Regions from separate parts of the Rhodococcus sp. 24CO genome, predicted to be linked through region 1. Evidence: riboswitches for the same ligand, from Rfam matches in the RefSeq annotation. Region 1 holds a riboswitch; the other holds the start of a gene.
What was found. Region 1 has a riboswitch for cyclic di-AMP ahead of V2B23_RS10240 (transglycosylase family protein). Riboswitches for the same ligand answer to the same signal wherever they lie in the genome.
Positions count from the first base shown of each region.

Region 2: linked by a shared signal. The riboswitch ahead of V2B23_RS18245 (C40 family peptidase) and the one ahead of V2B23_RS10240 (transglycosylase family protein) in region 1 are both predicted to bind cyclic di-AMP.

Region 1 is NZ_JAZFNF010000004.1:29,459-40,462, reverse strand. It holds gene V2B23_RS10265 (MFS transporter) at 1-1,228, shown strand, start outside; gene V2B23_RS10260 (DUF2771 domain-containing protein) at 1,231-1,716, shown strand; gene V2B23_RS10255 (cold-shock protein) at 1,785-2,198, opposite strand; gene V2B23_RS10250 (hypothetical protein) at 2,446-2,673, shown strand; gene V2B23_RS10245 (YccF domain-containing protein) at 2,707-3,096, shown strand; cyclic di-AMP (ydaO/yuaA leader) riboswitch at 3,351-3,570, shown strand; gene V2B23_RS10240 (transglycosylase family protein) at 3,579-4,139, shown strand; gene V2B23_RS10235 (hypothetical protein) at 4,227-4,415, opposite strand; gene V2B23_RS10230 (helicase-associated domain-containing protein) at 4,476-6,800, shown strand; gene V2B23_RS10225 (hypothetical protein) at 6,888-7,013, shown strand; gene V2B23_RS10220 (hypothetical protein) at 7,248-7,412, shown strand; gene V2B23_RS10215 (DNA repair helicase XPB) at 7,644-9,302, shown strand; gene V2B23_RS10210 (peptidase) at 9,403-11,004, shown strand, end outside.
Region 2 is NZ_JAZFNF010000007.1:103,931-114,934, reverse strand. It holds gene ctaE (aa3-type cytochrome oxidase subunit III) at 1-529, opposite strand, end outside; gene V2B23_RS18265 (hypothetical protein) at 658-1,146, shown strand; gene trpD (anthranilate phosphoribosyltransferase) at 1,256-2,347, shown strand; gene V2B23_RS18255 (Lrp/AsnC family transcriptional regulator) at 2,379-2,654, opposite strand; gene V2B23_RS18250 (DEDD exonuclease domain-containing protein) at 2,695-4,476, opposite strand; cyclic di-AMP (ydaO/yuaA leader) riboswitch at 5,017-5,194, shown strand; gene V2B23_RS18245 (C40 family peptidase) at 5,209-5,784, shown strand; gene V2B23_RS18240 (C40 family peptidase) at 6,210-7,178, shown strand; gene V2B23_RS18235 (peptidase MA family metallohydrolase) at 7,248-8,618, shown strand; gene V2B23_RS18230 (glycosyltransferase family 4 protein) at 8,694-9,821, shown strand; gene V2B23_RS18225 (AMP-dependent synthetase/ligase) at 9,892-11,004, opposite strand, start outside.

The sequences.
Region 1 (11,004 bases):
AGGCGAGGACAAAACGAAGGTCGCGCTCTATCTCCTGATCACGATCGCTCCGTTTGCAGTTATCGCTCCCCTCATCGGACCGATGCTCGATCGATTGCAACGGGGCCGCCGAATCGCGCTGGCCGCGTCGTTCGGACTTCGAACCGTGCTGGCGCTGATCCTGGTGTTCAACTTCGACAGTTGGATTCTGTATCCCGCGGCGCTCGGCATGATGGTGCTCAGTAAATCGTTCTCGGTACTCAAGAGCGCGGTGACTCCACGTGTCCTGCCACCGGAAATAGACCTGGTCAGAGTCAATTCTCGGCTCACCGTGTTCGGGTTGATCGGTGGAACCATCGGTGCGGGCGCTGTGGCCGGCGCACTCGCACTCGCCTTCAAATCGCCGGGTGCCCTCTGGTTCGCGGTGGTCGTGACGGTGTTCGGCGCCTACCTGAGCATGCGCATCCCGTCGTGGGTCGAGGTGACCGAAGGCGAGGTTCCCGCCACCATCACCTATCACCCGGACGAGCAACACACAGCAGGCGGCGGACGCGCTTCGGGTATCAAGAGCGCAAAAGTGCGTCAGCCACTCGGACGCGCGGTCATCATCGGGTTGTGGGGCAACGGCACCATTCGCGTTCTCACGGGCTTCCTCACGTTGTACATAGCGTTTGTCGCCAAATCCAAAACGGACCACGAGCCGTTGCAGCAGGCGATGATGCTCGGCCTGGTCGGCGCTGCCGCAGGGCTGGGCAACTTCGGTGGCAATGCTGCCGGTGCGCGACTCAAACTGGGTCGACCGGCCCTCGTCGTCCTTCGGTGCACGGCATCGGTGTGGATCATCGCCGTCATCGCGGCCCTGACCGACAACTTGATGACGGCTGCGCTGGCCACACTGATCGCGTCCGCGGCGAGCGCGTTGGCCAAGGTCTCCCTGGACGCGTCGCTGCAGCACGATCTGCCCGAGGAATCGATCGCTTCCGGTTTCGGCAGATCCGAAACCGTCCTCCAACTCAGTTGGGTGCTGGGCGGGGCGTTGGGGGTTCTGCTGCCTACTGAATACTGGATCGGGTTCACTGTTGTCTCGGTGTTCTTGACGATCGGTCTACTGCAGACGTTCCTGAGTTACCGAGGCAGCTCACTTCTGCCCGGGCTCGGTGGCAAGCGCCCTGATCTGGCCGAGCAAGAGGTGACCGAAGTGATCTACACCGGCAAATCCGATCGAGGACAAGGAAGTACTCCGCAGTGATCATGCGCGCAAGAACAAAGAAGATCGTGGCAGCGGTCAGTGTCCTGATGGTGGTGGCGCTGGTTGCCTACGTCTCGGTTCTGGTCGTGATCATCAAGAACATCAACGACGAGCCCGATGGGCTCCCGCAGATCACCGCGTACGCACACGGTCGCACCATCGAGACTCAGCCTGCCGGGTTCTGCACGATCGACCTGTCACAGTGCGCGCAGATCGGTGATGTGTACGAGCTCGACGTGCCCGAGGGATACCCCTTGCAGTTGTCGTTGTCGAAGGAAGTCTCTGACGCCGAGTGGGCAATGCTGGCAGTCTACGAAGACGCCGACGGCAATCAGACCGGTGAGCCTCGCTTCTTCGGAGCCGGTGAGTCCTTGGCAGTCACCGTTGAAGCCGAACCCGAGAAGCAACTGGTGGGAGTGGAGATCCACCTTGCTGTCGGTGAAGGCAGCGAGCAGGGGCTACTGATCTGGTCGATCAAGACAGCCTGACCGCTGACATACAAAATGCCCTGCACATCTTCGAGAGAAGTGCAGGGCATTTTCGTGTCTCGTGCTGATCAGCTGTCGAGCTCGCGTGCCACGGCGCGGACAACCTCGGAGATCCGCTGCGCGGTCTTACGATCGGGGTACTTGCCGTTGCGCAGGTCAGGCTGAACCTTGGCCTCGAGCAGCGTGATCATGTCTTCGACCATGCCGTGCAGTTCGTCCGGTGTGTGCTTGCGGACAACCGGCTCACGTCGCTGCGTCGATGCGCCGCGCAGCGACGGGGCAGGCTCGAGCACCTTCAGGCTCAGAGCCTGCGGACCGCGTCGACCGGCAGCCATGCCGAATTCGACTTTCTGACCTGCTTTCAGGCCCTCGACACCTTCGGGAAGGGCGGACGCACGTACATAGACGTCCTCCCCCTCCTCCTGCGACAGAAAGCCGAAACCCTTTTCGACGTCGTACCACTTCACCTTGCCGGTTGGCACCGCGTTCACCCGCTCATCACTCGTCTGGGACTTGCGTCCCACTACTTTCGGAAGGCTCGCATACGAGCCTCGATGGTCCTGCTACTCCATGGTCCTGCTCACATCACTGCGACCAGAAATCGACTCGGTCGAAGAATGCAAAAGAACGCGCCCCGAACTTGCTTGACGGGACGCGCAGTCGCCTCACAGTCTACCTGTGACGAACCGGTCTCGGCACCCACGTTTGCCGGGCACTACCCTCGTAGATGTGGACACTCAACCGAACCCGAGTACTTCCGGCACCGGAAACGGCTTGTTTCGAGTCGCGATGGGGTTGTTTTTCATCGGACTCGTCGCGCTCGTCGCGATCTTCGCGATCAACATCTTCAGCGACACACCGCCGGGATTGGCGCTGTACCTGATCTCCTTGGCGTGTCCGGTCGGATTTCTACTGGCCATCGTCTACACCTTGAGGGCGGGTCGTCGCGCCCGCTGATCTCCCCTCACCCCAACCGAAAGGTCACCGACCATGAGACTCCTCCTGAACGTAATCTGGCTGGTCTTCGGCGGATTCTGGTTGGCCTTGGGTTACTTCGCGGCAGGCATCATCTGCTGCATTCTGATCATCACGATCCCCTTCGGTATCGCCGCGTTCCGGATAGGCATCTATGCCCTCTGGCCGTTCGGTAAGACCGTCGTCGACAAGCCGACGGCTGGTGTCGGTTCGATGATCGGAAACGTCATCTGGGTCATCATCGCCGGTATCTGGCTGGCGATCGGCCACATCGTCACGGCGGTGGCGATGGCCATCACGATCATCGGCATCCCCTTGGCCGTCGCAAACCTGAAGATGATTCCGATCTCGCTGATGCCTCTGGGCAAGGAGATCGTCGACGCCAACCGCGTCAACTACGCATAGCTCGCAATCCCCCACCGATAACAGTGTGACCTTCGTCACGTTACGGGTGGATAACGGAATAGCCACAAGAGAACCTTCACTGCGGAATCCTTCACTACCTGGGAAGAGTCTCCTGCGCTTTGGCGGCGGGTTTGTATCCCATTCGGCGCGCCGCGTTATCAAATGGTGACATGAGCGGTGAGAGCCGTTACCGTGAATTCCGGCCGGGAAACTCCGGCCACCTCCGGCCCGCCGCGCCAAACCTTGTCCCGCGGGTACCGGAACTTCCCACTTTCGAGCATTCCAGGGACAAGGACGGGGGACCCAAAGTCCTCTGTGAGAGCAGAAATGTTCTCCACCTGACACCGGTTCGACAAGCAATACATTCGAACCTTGGGGTGAAGCCAGACCCTTTCCAGCCAGGAAAGGCGAGGCCGGGCAACCTCTCAGCCCGAACCCGACAGCTGACCTCGCAGGCGCGTGTGGAGAGGAAATTCACGATCATGAGCGGACGCCATCGCAAGCCCACCACCGCAGGCCGCACTGTCGCCAAGGTCGCCGTCACCGGCGCCATCATGGGTGTAGCAGGACTCGCAGCCACAGGTACCGCCAGCGCTGCCCCCGATTCCGACTGGGATCGCCTCGCACAGTGCGAAGCGGGCGGCAACTGGGCCATCAACACCGGCAACGGCTACCAGGGCGGATTGCAGTTCTCCCCCAGCACGTGGAACGCACACGGCGGCGGCGAGTACGCAGCCACCGCAAACAACGCCAGTCGTGAGCAGCAGATCGTTGTTGCCGAGCGCGTACTGGCCAACCAGGGATGGGGCGCTTGGCCGTCCTGCTCCTCGAGCCTCGGCCTGAGCAGCGGCGCAACGCAGCGTTCCGCTCCGGCCACGACGCCGTCCGCACCCGCCGCACCGGCACAGCAGGTCGCTCAGACCGTCGCGCACCCCGTCTCCGACGCAATCGATCAGGCCATTGCATTTGCCGAGGCCAACGGTATCGTCGTCGATCCCCAGATCCTTGCAGCAGCAGACACCGCGAAGTCCTTCCTGAAGTAGGACTGCGAACTGCGCGTTCCGCTCGAACGCACCCAGCTGGAAAAGAAGGCCCGCACCGATTCGGTGCGGGCCTTCTTCGTTGCGGTTCTAGCGGTTGATGACGGTGTACGGGTGGATGTAAGGAAGTGACTCCACCGGTAACGGGAAGGTGGTGTCCTCGCCGAACGGTGAAAGTCCACCGGAGCGGGTCGATGACAATTCGGTCACTGCGTGATCTCCGTCTGCAGTTTCCGGCCATCCTGGATCTACATAGTGCTGCTTCGAATTGTTGGCCACGAAGCCATTTTGACAGGACTCCGTTACGCCGTACATACCAGGTCTCTAATCTGATACCTGATGACCGAAATACGTGGCACCCAGGCGGGCACTTCCGGAGCCGACAGTTTGACCGATTGGCTGTCGGCGCGCACTGACGCCGAGCTGACGGAACTGCTGCGTTTGCGGCCGGATCTGGCGGTGCCACCGCCGAGCACGATGGTGGTGCTCAGCGGACGCGCACAGCAACGGGCGTCGGTCAGTAGAGCAGCCGACGAGCTGGACACACTGGACTTCGGACTTCTCGAACTTCTGGCGCTCGCCGGTGCCGAGGAAACTCCCATGACACGCGCGGAACTGAACGACGCGCTTACCGCCCGGGCCCTCACCGGCAAGGGCAAGGTCACCAAGAAGGCAGTCGACTCCTCGCTTGCGAAGATGCGGGCCTACGCGCTCATCTGGGGCACAGATCCGATCAGCATCGTCCCCGCTGCCATCGACACCATCCCGTGGCGACTGGGCCGCGCTCTCGAACCCGCCGAGTCCATGTCGGAAGCCGAGATCACAGCGGCGCTCAATTCGCTCGGCGAGCGCGAACGCGGCCTGCTCGAGACCCTGGCCAACTCTAGCCCCATCGGCCGAACCCGCGACGCGGCTCCGGAAACGCCCGCAGATCGTCCCGTGCAGAAACTACTGGCGGCCGGCCTACTCCGGTGGTTGGACGAGCAGACCGTGGAGTTGCCGGCGACGGTACGTCAGGTCATCCGCGGCGAACCGGTCTTCGATCCGACCACGCTCACCGCGCCGGTGATCACCGGTGACAAACTCAAACCTGCCGACGTGAATGCGGCAGCAGCGGGCGAAGCCCTCGAGTTGGTTCGCCAGAGTGAAAACGTGATCGCCGTTCTCGGGGCCGCACCTGCCCCGGCGTTGCGCGCCGGTGGACTCGGAGTGCGTGAACTACGACGTATCGCGAAGGCCGCGGACCTCGACGAGAGTCGGCTCAATCTTGTGGTCGAACTCCTCGCCGCCGCCGGATTGATTGCCAGCGGCACCCCGGACCCCGCACCGGCGTCCGACACCGCGGACGACTACTGGACGCCGACCATGACAGTCGACGGTTGGCTGAACGCCACGACGGCCCGCAAATGGGAGGTCTTGGCGTCGGCGTGGATCGATGTCCCCCGAGTCCCCTGGATGATCGGGATGCGCGACCCGTCCGACAAGCCGATCGCCGCGCTGGCCGAGGAGGGCCGCGCGCCGTCTGCACCGAGAGACCGGGCGTCGATTCTCGGACTCTTGGCCGAGCTCGACAGTGGGCAGAGCGCCTCGCCCGCCGAGGTGAGCCGTTCGCTTGCGTGGCGTCATCCCCGACGGAGCGGGCGGCTTCGGACATTTGCAGTCGAGAACACACTTGCGGAGGCGTCGGCTCTCGGATTGGTGGCGCGGGGCGCGCTGAGTTCACCGGGTCGGGCGATGCTGCACGGCGGCGACGCCGAAGCCGAAATGGCGGCGGCGCTGCCGAAGCCGATCGACTACATCCTGGTTCAGGCCGACCTGACGCTGGTCGCTCCCGGGCCGCTGGTACCGGACCTGCTCGAGCAGGTGACCTTGGTCGCGGATATCGAATCGGCCGGGGCCGCGTCCATGTACCGCATCAGTGAGAGCAGCATCCGCCGAGCACTCGATGCCGGATTGACGGCGACGGAACTTCAGACGATGTTCAGCACGAAATCCAAAACTCCCGTCCCACAATCCCTTTCGTACCTCATTGACGATGTCGCACGCCGGCACGGTCGGTTGCGGGCGGGTGTGGCGGCGTCGTTCATCCGATGCGAGGACGCCTCTCTCCTGTCCGAGGTTCTTGCCTCCGCCGTCGCCGAGCCCTTGGCCTTGCGCGCTCTCGCCCCCACGGTGGCCGTGTCCCAGGCACCGCTGCGGGAAGTTCTGGCCGAACTTCGCGCCGCCGGCTTTGCGCCCGCCGGCGAGGATTCGTCAGGAGCCCTCGTCGATCTGCGCCCGCGCGGTGCTCGAATTCCGAACCGTCGCTTGCGGCACGCCACCCGAACGCCGACAAGTCCGTCGCCCGAACAACTCGACGCACTGGTGCGAACGATGCGAGCGGGCGACCGCGCTGCCACGCCCGGCCGTGGCGGAGTTCGCGCCGACGGATCGCGGGAAAGCAACGCCGCCGCCATAGCGCTGCTCTCGTCCGCAGCCCGCGACGGTAAGAGCGTCAACATCGGCTACGTCGACGCTCAGGGGGTGGCCACGCATCGCATCGTCGATCCGGTCAGCGTGGGCGGTGGGCAGTTGGACGCGTTCGATCCGGCGAGCGGTGCCGTGCGCCGATTCACCCTGCACCGCATTACCTCCGTCAGCCCTGTCGACTCCGGAAAAAAGTGACCGGAAAAAGGCAACTGGCTTTTTTCTGTAAATGAAGTATGGTCGAGGTCAGTTTGTGATTGCCACTTCGAAAAATGAGGAGCGACAATGGCTGACAAGGCACCGGGCAAGAATATGAAAAAGCCCGCCCAGTCGATCAAGGAACGCCGCGCAGAAAAGCGCGAAAAAGCAGCGGATTCTTCGGAATTGATCCGCAAGAGAAAGCGGAGCTGACGGAAAATACTTTCGTTCTTCTCTCGAGAAACTTTCATCATGCAAGCCGAGACCGATGCGCTCGACTACCTTCACGAGACGTTCGACCAGTTCAGGTCCAGTAGCAGAGGCACAGATCCCCGGTCCCGCGGATATGTTGCCGGGATGACGCTGGCCGCGGTCTGCGTCCTCGACGAACACGCTCGTCGACCCGGAATTTTGTTATCGGGTCGTTCGTAGCACAAAGGATCCACCGTGAAAAGAACAATCCATGCGCTCGATCGCATTCAAACGCGACTTGAATCAGAGCTGGATTCAACTCCCGGCGACAGCGAAAAGAATATCGGTTATCGCTCCGGAATTTCCGAAGCGATAACTCACGTCATGGAAATGCGTAAGTCCGCAGTGGCGCAGAAATAAAGGCTTTCCGCGTCCCCGAAATACGGGGCCAGGAATAGCCGTCAACAGTGCCACGTTGACGTAGGGGTGCCCAGGTATGGGCACCCCTGTTTGCGTTGTGTATTGCCCGCCACTTGGCGTATGCACTCCGATACCAGGACAATGGCAGGGTTGGCGTCAGCCGACAACGCGGTGCAACGCTCTGTCCCTGCCGTGTTTGTTTCACCGCGCTTGTTCCACTAGGAGGCTTCCGTGACCGACGGACCGTTGATCGTCCAATCCGACAAGACGCTGCTGTTGGAGGTCGACCACAAGCGCGCCGGCGATGCCAGACAGGCAATCGCCCCCTTCGCGGAACTCGAACGGGCCCCCGAACACGTCCACACGTATCGCATCACTCCCCTGGCTTTGTGGAATGCCCGCGCCGCCGGACACGACGCCGAGCAGGTTGTCGACGCACTGGTCTCGTTCTCACGGTTTGCCGTTCCGCAACCGCTGTTGGTCGACATCGTCGACACGATGGCCAGGTACGGACGCCTGCAGTTGGTCAAGAGCCCGGTGCACGGCCTCATCCTGGTCAGCCTCGACCGCGCAGTGCTCACCGAAGTGATGCGGCACAAGAAGATCTCACCGATGCTCGGTGAGAAGGTCGACGACGACACGGTGATCGTCCACCCGAGTGAGCGCGGCCGTCTCAAGCAGATGCTGCTCAAGGTCGGCTGGCCGGCCGAGGACCTCGCCGGCTACGTCGACGGCGAAGCTCATCCCATCGACCTTGCCTTCGAGGAAGGTCACTGGGAACTGCGTGACTACCAGCAGATGGCAGCCGATTCGTTCTGGGCCGGCGGCTCGGGCGTCGTCGTGCTTCCGTGTGGCGCCGGTAAGACGATGGTGGGCGCGGCAGCCATGGCGAAGGCCAAGGCCACCACACTCATTCTCGTGACCAACACCGTTGCCGGTCGTCAGTGGAAGCGTGAGCTCATTGCCCGCACGTCGTTGACCGAGGAAGAAATCGGCGAATACTCCGGCGAGCGCAAGGAAATTCGACCCGTCACGATCGCGACGTACCAGGTGATCACGCGTCGCACGAAGGGTGAATACAAGCACCTCGAACTGTTCGACTCCCGCGACTGGGGCCTGGTGATCTACGACGAGGTCCACCTGCTGCCCGCGCCGGTCTTCCGTATGACTGCCGATCTTCAATCGCGTCGACGCCTCGGCCTCACAGCAACACTGGTTCGTGAGGACGGCCGCGAGGGCGACGTCTTCTCGTTGATCGGTCCCAAGCGTTACGACGCTCCGTGGAAAGACATCGAGGCGCAGGGTTGGATCGCGCCGGCCGACTGCGTCGAGGTGCGAGTGACGATGACGGACGCCGAACGCATGTCGTACGCGGTGGCGGAACCGGAGGAGCGCTACAAACTGTGCTCGACGGCGCACACCAAAATTGCCGTGGTGAAATCGATTCTGGCCAAGCATCCGGATTCGCCGACTCTGGTGATCGGTGCATACCTGGATCAGTTGGACGAGCTCGGTGAGGCGTTGAACGCTCCCGTTATCAAGGGATCGACCAAGAACAAGGAACGCGAGATCCTGTTCGATCAGTTCCGCAACGGTGAGATCCAGACGCTTGTGGTGAGCAAGGTAGCCAACTTCTCGATCGACCTTCCGGAAGCCTCTGTTGCCGTTCAGGTTTCAGGAACTTTCGGGTCCAGGCAGGAAGAAGCTCAGCGCCTTGGTCGACTGTTGCGACCCAAACACGACGGCGGTCAGGCGCATTTCTACTCGGTGGTTTCCCGCGACACGCTTGATGCCGAGTACGCGGCACACCGTCAGCGCTTCCTCGCGGAACAGGGGTACGCGTATCGAATCACCGACGCAGACGACCTGTTGGGCCCAGCCATCGGTTGAACACATTTCTATAACAAGTTTCACTAATTAGCTGGACGGGCGTCCATATCGCGATAGCGTGCTCCCTGTCACACTTGTGCCTATCGGGGAGTCGCGCATGTTGCGCTCGGTTACACGTTCACGCGGTCGTCTCGGCGCCGCAGTTGCGCTTCTGACAGCGTCACTGTTGGCGGCAATCGGAGTGGTTGCCACCACCGGCGTCAGTTCGGCGACTCCGGTCGCACCAGGTACAACGGTGTACCAGCTCGCGAACGGCTGCTACGCATTACAGAGCGCCGGCGGCGCGTTCGTGAACCGGGACGGCGGCGCCTACCGCAGCGCCGGAACAACCGTCGACGACGCCGAATCGTTCAGGCTCCATGCGGCACAACTCGGCCGATTCATGTTCTACGGCACCGACGGATCGATGCTTGCCCATGACGCCGCCGGCGCCGTCGTAGCGACGTCGACCGCAACCCCGTCGACGGACTGGACAGTGATGTCGAGCGGCGAGAAGTTTGTTCTCACGGCCACCACAAACGGTCGAGCGTTGGTCAGCCACGATGCCACCCTGTCGCTCACCGAACCCGGGGTCGCGCCGGATGCCGCCTCGTTTGCCCTGATCCCCCGCACCGGATGCGCCGATTTCCCGGAAGCCGAAGTGAACGCTACGGGTGCGCCGTCGGAGATAGGCCCGAGCGGCGAGGTCACCGGATTCATCGACACGCACGTGCACATGAACGCGTCCGAGTTCATGGGTGGAAATCTGCACTGCGGTAAGCCTTTCGATCCCCAAGGCGTCACCGCCGCGCTGGTCGACTGCCCGGACCATCAACCTAACGGCGTGCCCGCACTCCTCGAAAACGTTCTCTCCTTCGGTGATCCCTTCGCAACCCACAACACCGCCGGGTGGCCCACTTTCCCCGATTGGCCGGCTCACGATTCCCTCACTCACGAGCAGACCTACTACACGTGGGTGGAACGCGCGTGGCGCGGCGGTTTGCGCATCTTCACCAACCTTCTTGTCGCCAATCGTGTTCTGTGCGAGCTGTATCCGACCAAACGCAATCCGTGCGACGAAATGGAGACGATCCGGATCCAGGCCAAGCAGACTCGTGAGATCCAGGATTACGTCGACGCACAGTACGGCGGCCCTGGCCGTGGCTGGTTCCGGATCGTAAGCTCCCCGGCCGAAGCCCGGCAGGTGGCGGCCGACGGAAAACTGGCCGTCACGCTGGGTATCGAGGTGTCGGAACCCTTCGGATGCACACTGCGAAACGATGTCCCGCAGTGCACGACCGAAGACATCGACCGTGGCCTGGACGAACTCTACGATCTGGGCGTTCGGCAGATGATCGTCACGCACAAGTTCGACAATGCGCTGGGTGGCACACGATTCGACGGTGGCGTCACCGGGGTGGCCGTCAACATCGGCAACTACCTGGGCACCGGCGAGTTCTGGCAGTCCGAACCGTGCACCGGCGTCGCCGAGGACAACGAGTTGCCCACCAAGGTCGACGGCGCCCAGAATCTCCTCGCCGTACTCCCACCCGGCGTGACGCTTCCGGTGTATCCGGCCGGCGCGCAATGCAATTCACGTGGGCTGAGCGCTCTCGGTGAGCACACCATCCGGGGGCTGATGGATCGCGGCATGATCATCGACATCGACCACATGAGCGTCAAGGCAGCGGACGCGACACTCGATATCCTCGAAACCGCCCAG
Region 2 (11,004 bases), on a different contig from region 1:
TTGCCTGAGCCGGCGTGAACTTGCTGACTCGGGTGCGTGCGATCAAGAAAACGAAGGCGATGAGACCGCCGATGACGTGCATGCCGTGGAAACCGGTGGTCATATAGAACACCGAGCCGTACACACTGCTGGAGATGGTGGTGCCGTGATCGACGAGGTGGATGTACTCGTACGCCTGTCCGGCGACGAAGAACGTTCCCATTGCCAAGGTGATCGTGTACCAACGACGAAGTCCGAAGACGTCGCCCCGCTCGGCCGCGAATACACCCATCTGGCAGGTGAACGAGGATGCGATCAGCACCAACGTCACTGGTACAGCCAAATACAGGTTCAATTCGGTAGGCTCCGGCGGCCAATTGCCCTCCGGTGCCTGCGCCCGTGCCACGAAGTACATGGCGAAGAGCCCTGCGAAAAACATGAGCTCACTGGACAACCACACGATGGTGCCAACGCTGACCATATTCGGCCGGTTCAGCGAGTGCACGCGTTGGGTGATTGCCGATCCTGAAGTCCCTACTGCGCTCGTCACAGACAGAAGTATGACGCTTCGTCGTAAGAGACGGCCACTCGGGTCCGTCATCGGCGCGTCGTAAGGCTCGAGTTCGCGATTTCGGTCGGCGTACGCGCAGGTGGCGACAGTTTGAATATGCTGACGCGATGGCAGCTGCACACCACAGTAGACGTTGGTACCTGAGAATTTTCAGCAGAAAAGTTTCGCCCCCGCTCGACCCGTCGAGGGATGATCTCGAGATCGTGGTCGAAGGTTTCGACGACGTGGAATCGTGCTCGACGGCCTTGGAGCGAGGGGCCGCCGTGGATCCGCGTTGGCGACCGGATTCGGAGGCGGTGCTGCGTCACCATCTCGACCTTCCGGAGTCAGCGCTCGGAGAGGCGGAGTCGATCGTTGCTCAGGATGGATATCGGCGCTCGGCGACAGCCGCGGATAGTGCGTCGAGCGATGGCGAGGGTGTGGTTCGTGTGATGTTCGAACGCGTCCAACTTCTGGACGCGCTGCACTGCTCGCAGGAGCGATCACGGATGGCAGGTTTGGCTCAACGGTTGGGTGGGTCCGTCGCGGGCTGGGATGCTCTGCAGCCGGGTGAAGCTGCATCGTCAGGTTCCGGCAAGGGCCGACGCACGGTGTGAGTGGACCAATTCGTGACCGGCGCACGGTGGCTGACTAGGCTACGTATGTCAAATACATCGCGATTTGATTCGACTGAACGTTTCGACTGAACATAGGGGACCGAAGTAGATGGCCGGCACCGACGCAACCAACGCTGTGAACTCCGATTCGAGCGGTGTAGTGCGGTCCTGGCCGATGATTCTCGGTCAGCTCACCGATGGTTCCGATCTGTCGAGCGACGATTCCCGTTGGGCGATGAGCGAAATCATGTCCGACAACGCAAGTTCGGCGCAGATCGCCGCTTTCGGTGTCGGGTTGAAGATGAAGGGCGAGACGCCCGCAGAGTTGCAGGGACTCGCCGACGCGATGCTCGAACACGCCAAAGCGGTGCCGGTCGATTCCGACGTGGTCGACATCGTCGGTACCGGCGGCGACCGCTCCAACACCGTCAACATCTCGACCATGGCTTCGATTGTGGTGGCCGCCTCGGGAATTCGAGTGGTCAAGCACGGCAACCGGGCAGCGTCGTCGAAGAGTGGCGGCGCCGACGTACTCGAGGCTCTCGGTGTTCGGATCAATCTGGGCCCGGAAGACGTGGCGCGGTGTGTCGACGAGGTCGGCATCGGTTTCTGTTTTGCACCGGTATTCCACCCGGCACTTCGATTTGCGGCCGTGCCACGTAAGGAAATCGGCATCCCGACGGCCTTCAACGTGCTTGGCCCGTTGACGAATCCCGCACGACCGCGTGCCGGTTTGATCGGTTGTGCCTTTCCGAAGCTGATTTCCGTTGTCGCGGGAGTTCTTGCGCAGCGCGGCAATTCGGCGTTGGTTGTTCGCGGCGACGACGGACTCGACGAGCTGACGACATCCACGACGTCGACGGTGTACATCGTTGCCGACGGAGCTGTTCGAACCGTCACACTGGATCCGCGAGATCTGGGTATCGCTCGGGTGTCGTTGGACGAATTGCGAGGCGGCGACGCAGAAGTGAACGCTCAGGTTGCGCGCACCCTGCTGTCCGGTCAGCCTGGCCCCGTCCGGGATGCGGTGCTACTCAACGCGGGTGCCGCCATTGCGGCCTTCAATGGGGTCGGCGACGATCTGGAAGGTGCGATTGCCGCGGGAATGGCGTCGGCCGCGCTCGCAATCGACAGCGGCGCGGCCGCGGAACTGCTGCGGAGATGGGCGTCGCTCACCACCGCGTTGACCGAAGGCGCTTGACCGAAGGCGCTTGACCGTAGGCGCCTGAGGGTCATTCGCCGAGCGAGAACCCAGCTTCGACGTCGGCGCTGGAGAAGGACTGGAACGCAATGTGAGTGGCGGTTCGCGTCACTCCGGGAACCTTGTTGATCCGGCCGGTGATGACCTCTGCGATCTGGGCGTGGTCACGGACCCGGACTACCGCGATCAGGTCGACGTCGCCTGCGCAGGAGTACACCTCGCTGACTCCGGGGATGTCGGCGACGGCCTGAGCAGTCTCCGGGATTCGGGCCGATTCGGCGTGAATCATGACGATCGCATTGATCATGTCGCTCCTCTGGTTGCGCGGTGCTGTGCTGTAGTCGAGCTTATGTCCTCGCGTCGCCGCGCTCGTGCCAGGCGTCACGATGATTCTCTGCATGCTCGGATTCGGTTCCGGCCTTGGCGAGGTGGCACCAGTCTTCCCACCGCCCCGCGCCGCACGCCGGCTCGGTGTAGCCCGATGTGGCGGAGACGATCCTGATTCCGTCCGATCCGAGCCAGCGGACCACGAGCGCCAGTTCCTCCGGGGGCGCTCCGCGCAGCGGTGTGTTGTCGGGAAGTGCGGTTTCGGCCGATGCGACGAGGGCGTCGACCACAGGCATGGGGTGAGTCCCGGCTCGGGCAAGGCCGGCGGAGGCGAGCCTGCCGGCGCGGACGACGGCTAATTCCCAGCCGCCTTCCGGCGCGGGGCGCGCCAGTACCAACTGATCGATGGCGGCGACGGCGGCAAGCTTTTGAGTGCGTCGTACTGCTACCGCAACTGCGGCAGTTCGGTCGCGCAGTCTGGCTGCGTTTTCGAACAGCGCGGTGGCAGCGAGTTGTTCGATGCGCTCTTTCATCCTTTGAAGCGGCATGTCGTGAACGCCCGCGAAGAACTCTCGAACGTCGGCGACTGACACCGCATAACGCTCCGCGGTGTCATCCCGGGCTGCCGGACACGAGCCCAGTTCGCGTGCGGGGCAGGCAGGCCCGTGAACGGAGCCATGGGGTATCCGCTTGGTGCAGGTACGCAGCCCGGTGAACTCGCACACGGTCTCTGCAATCTCCTGTGCGCTCGCGCGGGACGTAAACGGTCCGATCGAGTGCGGCGTAGGGCTTCGCACCACGGACAGCCGGGGGAAAGCCTCGTCTGTGAGCACGATCCACCATCCGCGTTTGGGAAACTTGGAGCGTCGGTTGTACGGCGGAGTGTGTGCCACGAGGAGCCGGAGTTCGCGTACTCCGGCCTCGAGGGCGTGAGCACACTCCACATGGTCGACCCGGGTGGCAAGGGCGACCATCTCCTTCATGCGGCCGCGCGTTTCGGAACCGGTGAAGTAGCCCCGGACGCGGCGGCGCAGGTCCACAGCCGTCCCTATGTACAGCGCTTCGTCGGACGGGCCACGAAAGAGGTAGACGCCTGGCCTTCGCGGGAGGTCTGCAGCGAAGGAGCGTTTGGCGCGTTGATGAGCCGAGATGTTGGGGAGATAGTCGATCAGCTCGCTGTAACTGTGTACGCCTTGGTTGCCGACCCGGTCTATCAAGCCGTGGAGCACGTCGACGGTGGCTCTGGCGTCGTCGAGCGCTCGGTGCGTCGGTTGGGTGGAGACGCGGAACAGATGCGCGAGCGCAGAGAGCTTCACCGAGGGTGCTTCGTCGCGGGTCAGGACACGTCTGGCGAGTTTGACGGTGCAGAGAACTTGGAACGGTGGCCAAGGCCGGGCCGTGCGGGAAGCTGCCGCCTTGAGGAACCCGATGTCGAAGGGCGCGTTGTGCGCAACGAGAACGGAACCCTTGGCGAACTCCAGGAACGCGGGTAGGACGCGATCAATGCGCGGAGCGTTGATCAGCATGGCGTCGGTGATGCCGGTCAGTTCGACGATGTACGGCGGGATCGACCGCCCGGGGTCGACCAGAGTTGCCATCTCGCCGAGCACCTGGCCACCGCGAATCTTGACGGCACCGATCTCGGTGATCGAATCGTTGTCCGCGCTTCCGCCGGTGGTCTCGAGGTCGACGACCACAAAGGTCGTTTCGCTGAGCGGAGTGTCCAGCTCGTCGAACGACAGCTGACGGCCGATATCCGGATCGGCGTCAACGGCGGCCTTGACAGCGTCGGCATGACTCACAGCGCAAGACAGTAGAGGGATGGTCCGACAGGAATCGGTCACTTCGGCGCAAGGACCTAGAGACGCAGGGACTTAGAGAAGTTGAATTCGGGACTAACGGGCATCGGGCGCACCCCGGTATTTGGTCGCCTGTGACCTGAAAGAGACGAGCGTCACAGTTGGGCGATTTTGGGCGTGTGTCGGCGCCCCCGGTGTCGCCCTCGGGTGGAGCAGATCTGCCCGTGTTGCCCGGCGTGTGCCGACTCGTAATCTACCTCGGCCGAAAAGGGGCCTACCGGTACGTAAGTGGTGCTGATCTGGGGTAAGGCCTGGATTGCCGGGCCGGATCGAATCAGGTCGACCCGCGAGAAGTGCTTCACGACGCTACGGAAACCGGACGTATCGTTATCCCGCTGTGACCGTTTTGGCGTATCGAGCGCGACTGCGCGCAAATTCGGATGAATCGCGCGGGAAATCGGCGATGCGGTCGACATCGCCGCGATCATTTCGTAATCTTCCTGAGACCTAACGAAGTCTTGCCGGGCCACAAAGGACCGGCATCGTCAGGAACCGCCTAATCGGGATCTCCGCGAGGAACCCGAACCGGGAACCCAAGTTTCACTGGGGTGAATCCCGCCTGGGGCGTAGCAAGCGTCATCGCTACGGACCACGCGGGTAGGGCTGATCTTCCCAGCCCGAACCCGTCAGCTAACTCGGTCGGCGGACGAATGGAAGAAATGGAGCACCCCTTAAGTGGCGTCACAAAGTTTGAAGCGTTCGGCAACACTGGTTGTCGCCGGCGCACTTGCAGCCGGAGCCTTTGCTACAACCGCTGCGCCTGCCTCGGCAGACCCCATCACCATCCCCGGTGTCGGTACGTTCGACATCCCGGGCGTCTCGATCCCCGAACTTCCCGTGATCCCCGGTGTCACGGACAACCCCGCGTTTGCGCCGATCGCACAGGTCGCACCCGCCGCTCCCATCTCCACCCTTGGTGAGCAGGCTGTTCGCGCCGCAGAGAGCAAGCTGGGCGCCCCGTACGTGTACGGCGCGGCAGGCCCGGACGCGTTCGACTGCTCCGGTCTGATCCAGTGGGCTTACAAGCAGGCCGGCCTCAACATCCCCCGCACGAGCTACGACCAGGCTGCTGCCGGTGTTGCAGTTGCACAGTCCGATCTCCGCGTCGGCGACGTCATCTCCTTCTACGGCGGATCGCACTCGGGCATCTATGCCGGCAACGGAAATGTCATCCATGCTTCGACCGCGGGTCAGCCCGTGAAGCTGGCACCCGTGTCGTCCATGCCATACGACGGTGCTCGCCGCTTCTGATCCGGTGTCACCGATCGGTTGCCTGTGAAGGTAGACCTGATCCACTGGAAAAGGGGCAGTTCCACTCAATGCAGATGTGGGCCTCGAATCAACTGATTCGAGGCCCACATCTGTTTATCCGGGCGAGCTGTGGGCGTTCTGAGTACTTCACCCCTTACTTCACTCCTGTTACCCCTACCGGTGAGTAGACACAAACGTATGCCATTCCGTAACCTGATCGAGACATTAGGTGCCGCCGGCAGGTAGTGTGGGTAGTTGACATCCAGCTAACAGATCCTGACGGGCATCGGCAGGCATCACAAGACTGAGACGGAGAGTCGCGTTCCGTGGTTTTTTCCAGATCGTTTTCATCGAGAAAGTACAGCCGTGTTCGCATCGCGCTGACAACCAGTGTGTTGGCAATCGGGCTTGTTGCGTTGCCATCGATGCCGGCGACCGCCGACCCGGTGATCACGAATCCCACCGAGGCGCTCGAGAAGCTCGGCGAACTCGCCCGAGTGTCCGAGCAGACCAACGAGGCTTTACACAACGCGCAGATCGATCTCGACGCCAAGACGTCCGTGCAGCTCGACGCGGAAGCTCGACTTTCCGAGGATCGGGGACGGTACGACGCGGCAAAGGCCAAGGTCGCCGAGGTTGCGCCGGCTGTGAACCGAATTGCTACGGCCAATTATCAGGGCGCGCGGACCAATCGGCTCTTTGCCTTGATGGTCAGCGATTCACCGCAGCAGCTGCTCGATCAGATGTCTGCACTCGATGTCATCTCCAACGATGCGGCGGTGCAGGTCCGCCAGTTCAACGAAGCGACGCTCGACGCTCGCCAGGCGGCGGACTCGTCGCAACAGTCCGCGGATGCTGCGCGGGTTGCGGCCGATCAGGCGAAGGCGCTCAGCGACGATCTCCAGCGCAAGCAGAGTGAACTTCAGGCTCAGGTTGCCGAGGTGACCAAGGCGTTCGACGATCTGACCGATGCCGAACGCGTGCAGTTGAGTGGGTCGACATTCCCAGAAGGTGTCGACGCCAGCAAAATTCTGGCTAATTTGACTCCGGGGTCGGGCACCGCGGCACTACAGGCCGGATTGACCCGCATCGGCGACCCGTACGTCTGGGGAGCTACCGGACCCAACGAGTTCGATTGCTCCGGGCTTGTCGTGTGGTCGTACAAACAAATCGGCAAAACTTTGCCGCGGTCCAGCCAGGCGCAGGCAGCGGGTGGCACGCCGATATCCCGTGACCAGTTGCAGCCGGGCGACATCGTCACGTTCTACAGCGACAATTCACATGTCGGTATCTACGCGGGCGACGGCAACATTCTCCACGCGTCGACGTTCGGCGTGCCGGTAAAGGTGGAGTCGATGGCGGGGATGCAGTTCTCGACTGCTCGCCGTTACTGACCAGCGCATCGTCACGAGTGGCTCGGCCGCTGCGACTGGGGGTCCCCTTCGTCTCCTACACTCGGCATCGTGTCGAGTGACCCCATGACGTCCCCCGCAGCCGGGACGAACCGTAAGCGCCGCTGGGAATACCCGGCTCTCATTGCGCTCGGGTGTGCCGTCGTGGTGATTCTCGGGCTGACCGTAGTTCTGACCGACTCGCCAGGCTCGTCCGAGCAGTCAGCCGCAGAGGCGGACGCTGCGCGCGTCAGTGACGTTCAGGCCCTTCTCGATTCGTGGGCACGCGCCCAGATGTCCGACGATCCGATGTCGTTGGCGCAGTTCGTGGACGCGGCTGCCACCCCGGGCTTGCTCGACGCAGAGATACGACGCGCCACAGCCGCTGGTGCATTGAGTTTTTCGGATTGGGCGTACGAGGTCTCGCCGGGAACATTCGTCGAGGCTGCTCACACCGGTTCGCCCGACGGTGTCACGTTGTGGGGCGCTCAGGTGATCTTGCGTTATGCCCTCGACGGTGTGGACGCAGCGCCGACGCGTAAGTCCGTCTGGATGACTTTTGCGGAGCGTGACGGTACGTGGTCCGTCTTCGCGGACGGCTCGATTGTCGACGTACTTGGTTCCGGCTCGACCGATTCGCAATTGAGCGTCGACTCGTGGCACGGTCCATGGGATTTCGGTCCACTCACGGTTGCGACCAACGCGGCGCAGGATTCGATAGTCGTCGGGCACCCGGGGCAGCAGGCATTTGTCGACGCGTTGGCCGCGGACCTCGACGGGGCTGTGAAGAACACGACGCAACTGTGGGGCGAGGGTTGGTCCGAGCGGGCTGTCGTGATGGTCGCCGGTTCGCCCGAGGAATTCACGGCGATGGTCGGTTCGCAGCACGACGGATCGTCCATTGCGGCTGTGTCGGTGGCGGATACGGTGCGCGACGGTGCCAGTGAAGTGAGTGGGCAGCGCATCATATTCTCGCCGGCCGCCGCGTCACGCTTGACTTCGACGACGCGGCAGGCGGTGCTTCGCCACGAGATGATGCATATCGCGGCCCGATCCCAGACCCGGGACGGGTCACCCATGTGGGTGCTCGAAGGTTACGCGGAATATGCCGGCAACCGTGGCTCCGGGCGGGCCGCGCGAGAGATTGCGCCGACACTTGCAGCCGCTGTTCGTTCCGGTGACCTGCCGTCCGAGTTTCCCGAGGATTCACAGTTCGGGGGCGTACCGGTGGTGAGTTCCCTTGCGTACGAATCGGCGTGGTCGATCAACGCCTATGTTGCGGATCGTTTCGGCGAGTCCAAGCTGACGGAACTGTTCCGCGCCTTGGCTGTGGGTCCGTCGACACCGGAGGAGATCAACCGGCGCATCGTCGACGTGCTCGGCGTGAGTATCGACGACCTGCGCGACGGCTGGGTGGATTGGCTGCACCGCACACTGGGTTGATTGGCTGCACCGCAGCGTGGGTTGATTGGCTGCACCGCAGCGGGGGTTACTCGGCTCGTGCTTTACGGTGGACCAATGCGCCGGACCCTTTTGGTGACCAATGATTTTCCGCCCCGACCGGGCGGAATCCAGTCGTATCTACATACGTTCGCGAAGCATCTTCCGGCCGACAAGCTGGTTGTCTATGCGCCGCGGTGGCGCGGTGATTCGCACAAGAAATTCGATGCCGCTCAACCTTTCGAGGTAGTGAGGCATCCCACGACGTTGATGCTTCCGACTCCGTTTGTCGCCAGACGTGCCGCGAAACTGGTCAAGAAGCACGACTGCGAGTCCGTGTGGTTCGGGGCGGCGGCGCCCCTTGCGTTGTTGGCGCCGGTGGTTCGCCGGGCGGGAGCGTCGCGGGTGATCGCGAGTACTCACGGTCACGAAGTGGGTTGGTCGATGATTCCCGGTGCGCGGCAGTCGTTGCGGACAATCGGTGAAAACACCGACACGGTGACGTTTGTCAGCAAATACACCCGTGGGCGGTTCGCGGCGGCGTTCGGGCCGCAGGCTGCGCTGGAGCACTTGCCGTCAGGAGTGGATACGTCTGTCTTCCACCCTGATTCGGCCGCTCGTGCAGAATTGCGGTCACGGTACGGACTGGGGGAGCGCCCGACGATTCTCTGCCTCTCACGGCTGGTGCCGCGCAAGGGACAGGACATGTTGATCAAGGCTCTGCCGACCATCCGCGCGAGCATCGACGGCGCAGTACTCGTCATCGTCGGGGGCGGTCCGTACGACGAGAAGCTGCGTGAGCTCGCCCACAAGACGGGGATGGACGATCACGTCGTGTTCACGGGCACCGTCCCGGCAGCGGAATTGTCTGCCCACCACACCATCGCCGATGTCTTTGCGATGCCATGCCGCACCCGCGGCGCGGGACTCGACGTCGAAGGTCTCGGGATTGTGTACCTCGAAGCGTCGGCGACGGGTGTTCCCGTGATCGCGGGTCGCAGTGGAGGTGCCCCGGAAACGGTGCAGCAGAACAAGACCGGGCTAGTGGTCGACGGTACGTCGGTTGCCGACGTTGCCGCCTCGGTGATCGAGATCCTGTCCGATCGTGATCGAGCCGCGGCAATGGGCGCTGCCGGTCGCGACTGGGTGGCAACCGACTGGAAGTGGGACACGCTCGCGTCGAAGTTGCAGGCGATGCTCGGCTGAGACGCGAGCACCGAAGCACTGTGGCCGCCACACCTCGTCCAAGGTATGGCGGCCACAGGTGTGCGCGGTGTTACTTCGCGTAGATCATCTCGATCTCCGCAGCAAAGCTGGCGTGGACGACGTTGCGCTTGAGCTTCATCGTCGGGGTGAGTTCGCCTGTGTCCTCGGAGAAGTCGACCGGCAGGATCTTGAACTTCTTGATCGCCTCGGCATGGGAGACCAGCTTGTTGGCCTCGTCGATCGCGTCCTGGATATCGCCGACAAGTTCGCCGTCGCTGACCAGATCAGCCGCGGTGGTGCCGGCTGACTTGTTATTGCGCTCGTTCCAGGCCGGCAGTGCTTCGGCGTCGATGGTGATGAGTGCGCCGATGAACGGCTTCTGATCGCCCACGACGATTGCCTGGCTGATGAGCGGATGCGCGCGCAATGCGTCCTCGAGCTGGGCGGGGGAGACGTTCTTTCCGCCTGCCGTGACGATGATTTCCTTCTTGCGTCCGGTGATAGTGATGAACCCGTCCTCGTCGACGGTCCCGAGGTCGCCGGTGTGGAACCAGCCGTTCTCGATCGACTCGGCGGTTGCCTTCTCGTTGCGCCAGTAACCGGTGAAGACCACGGGCCCGGAGAGTAAGATCTCACCGTCGTCGGCAATGCGAACAGAGTTGCCGGCCAATGGTTTTCCGACGGTTCCGACCTTCTGGGAGCCGATGGTGTTGACGGCAAATGCGGCGGTGGTTTCGGTGAGGCCGTATCCCTCGTAAATCGTGACACCGATGCCGCGGAAGAAGTGGCCGAGCCGCGCACCGAGCGGGGCGCCACCGGAAATGGCGAGTTGGCACTGTCCGCCGAGGGCTGCCCGGAGCTTGGAGTAGACAAGTTTGTCGAACAACGCGTGCTTGGCCTTGAGGACGATGCCGGCGCCACCCTTGTCCTGGGCCTCGCTCCACGCGACAGCGGTCTCCGCGGCCGCGTCGAAGATCTTGCCCTTGCCCTCGCCGTGGGCCTTTGCGCGGGCGCTGTTGTAGACCTTCTCGAACACTCGCGGTACCGACAGGATGAAGTCGGGCTTGAATTCGCCGAAGGTGGGGACGAGGTTCGGAATGTCGCTGGTGTGCCCGAGTGTGGCGCCGGCGTCGAACGAGGCGATGCTGACCGCGCGCGCCAGGACGTGAGCGAGGGGCAGGAA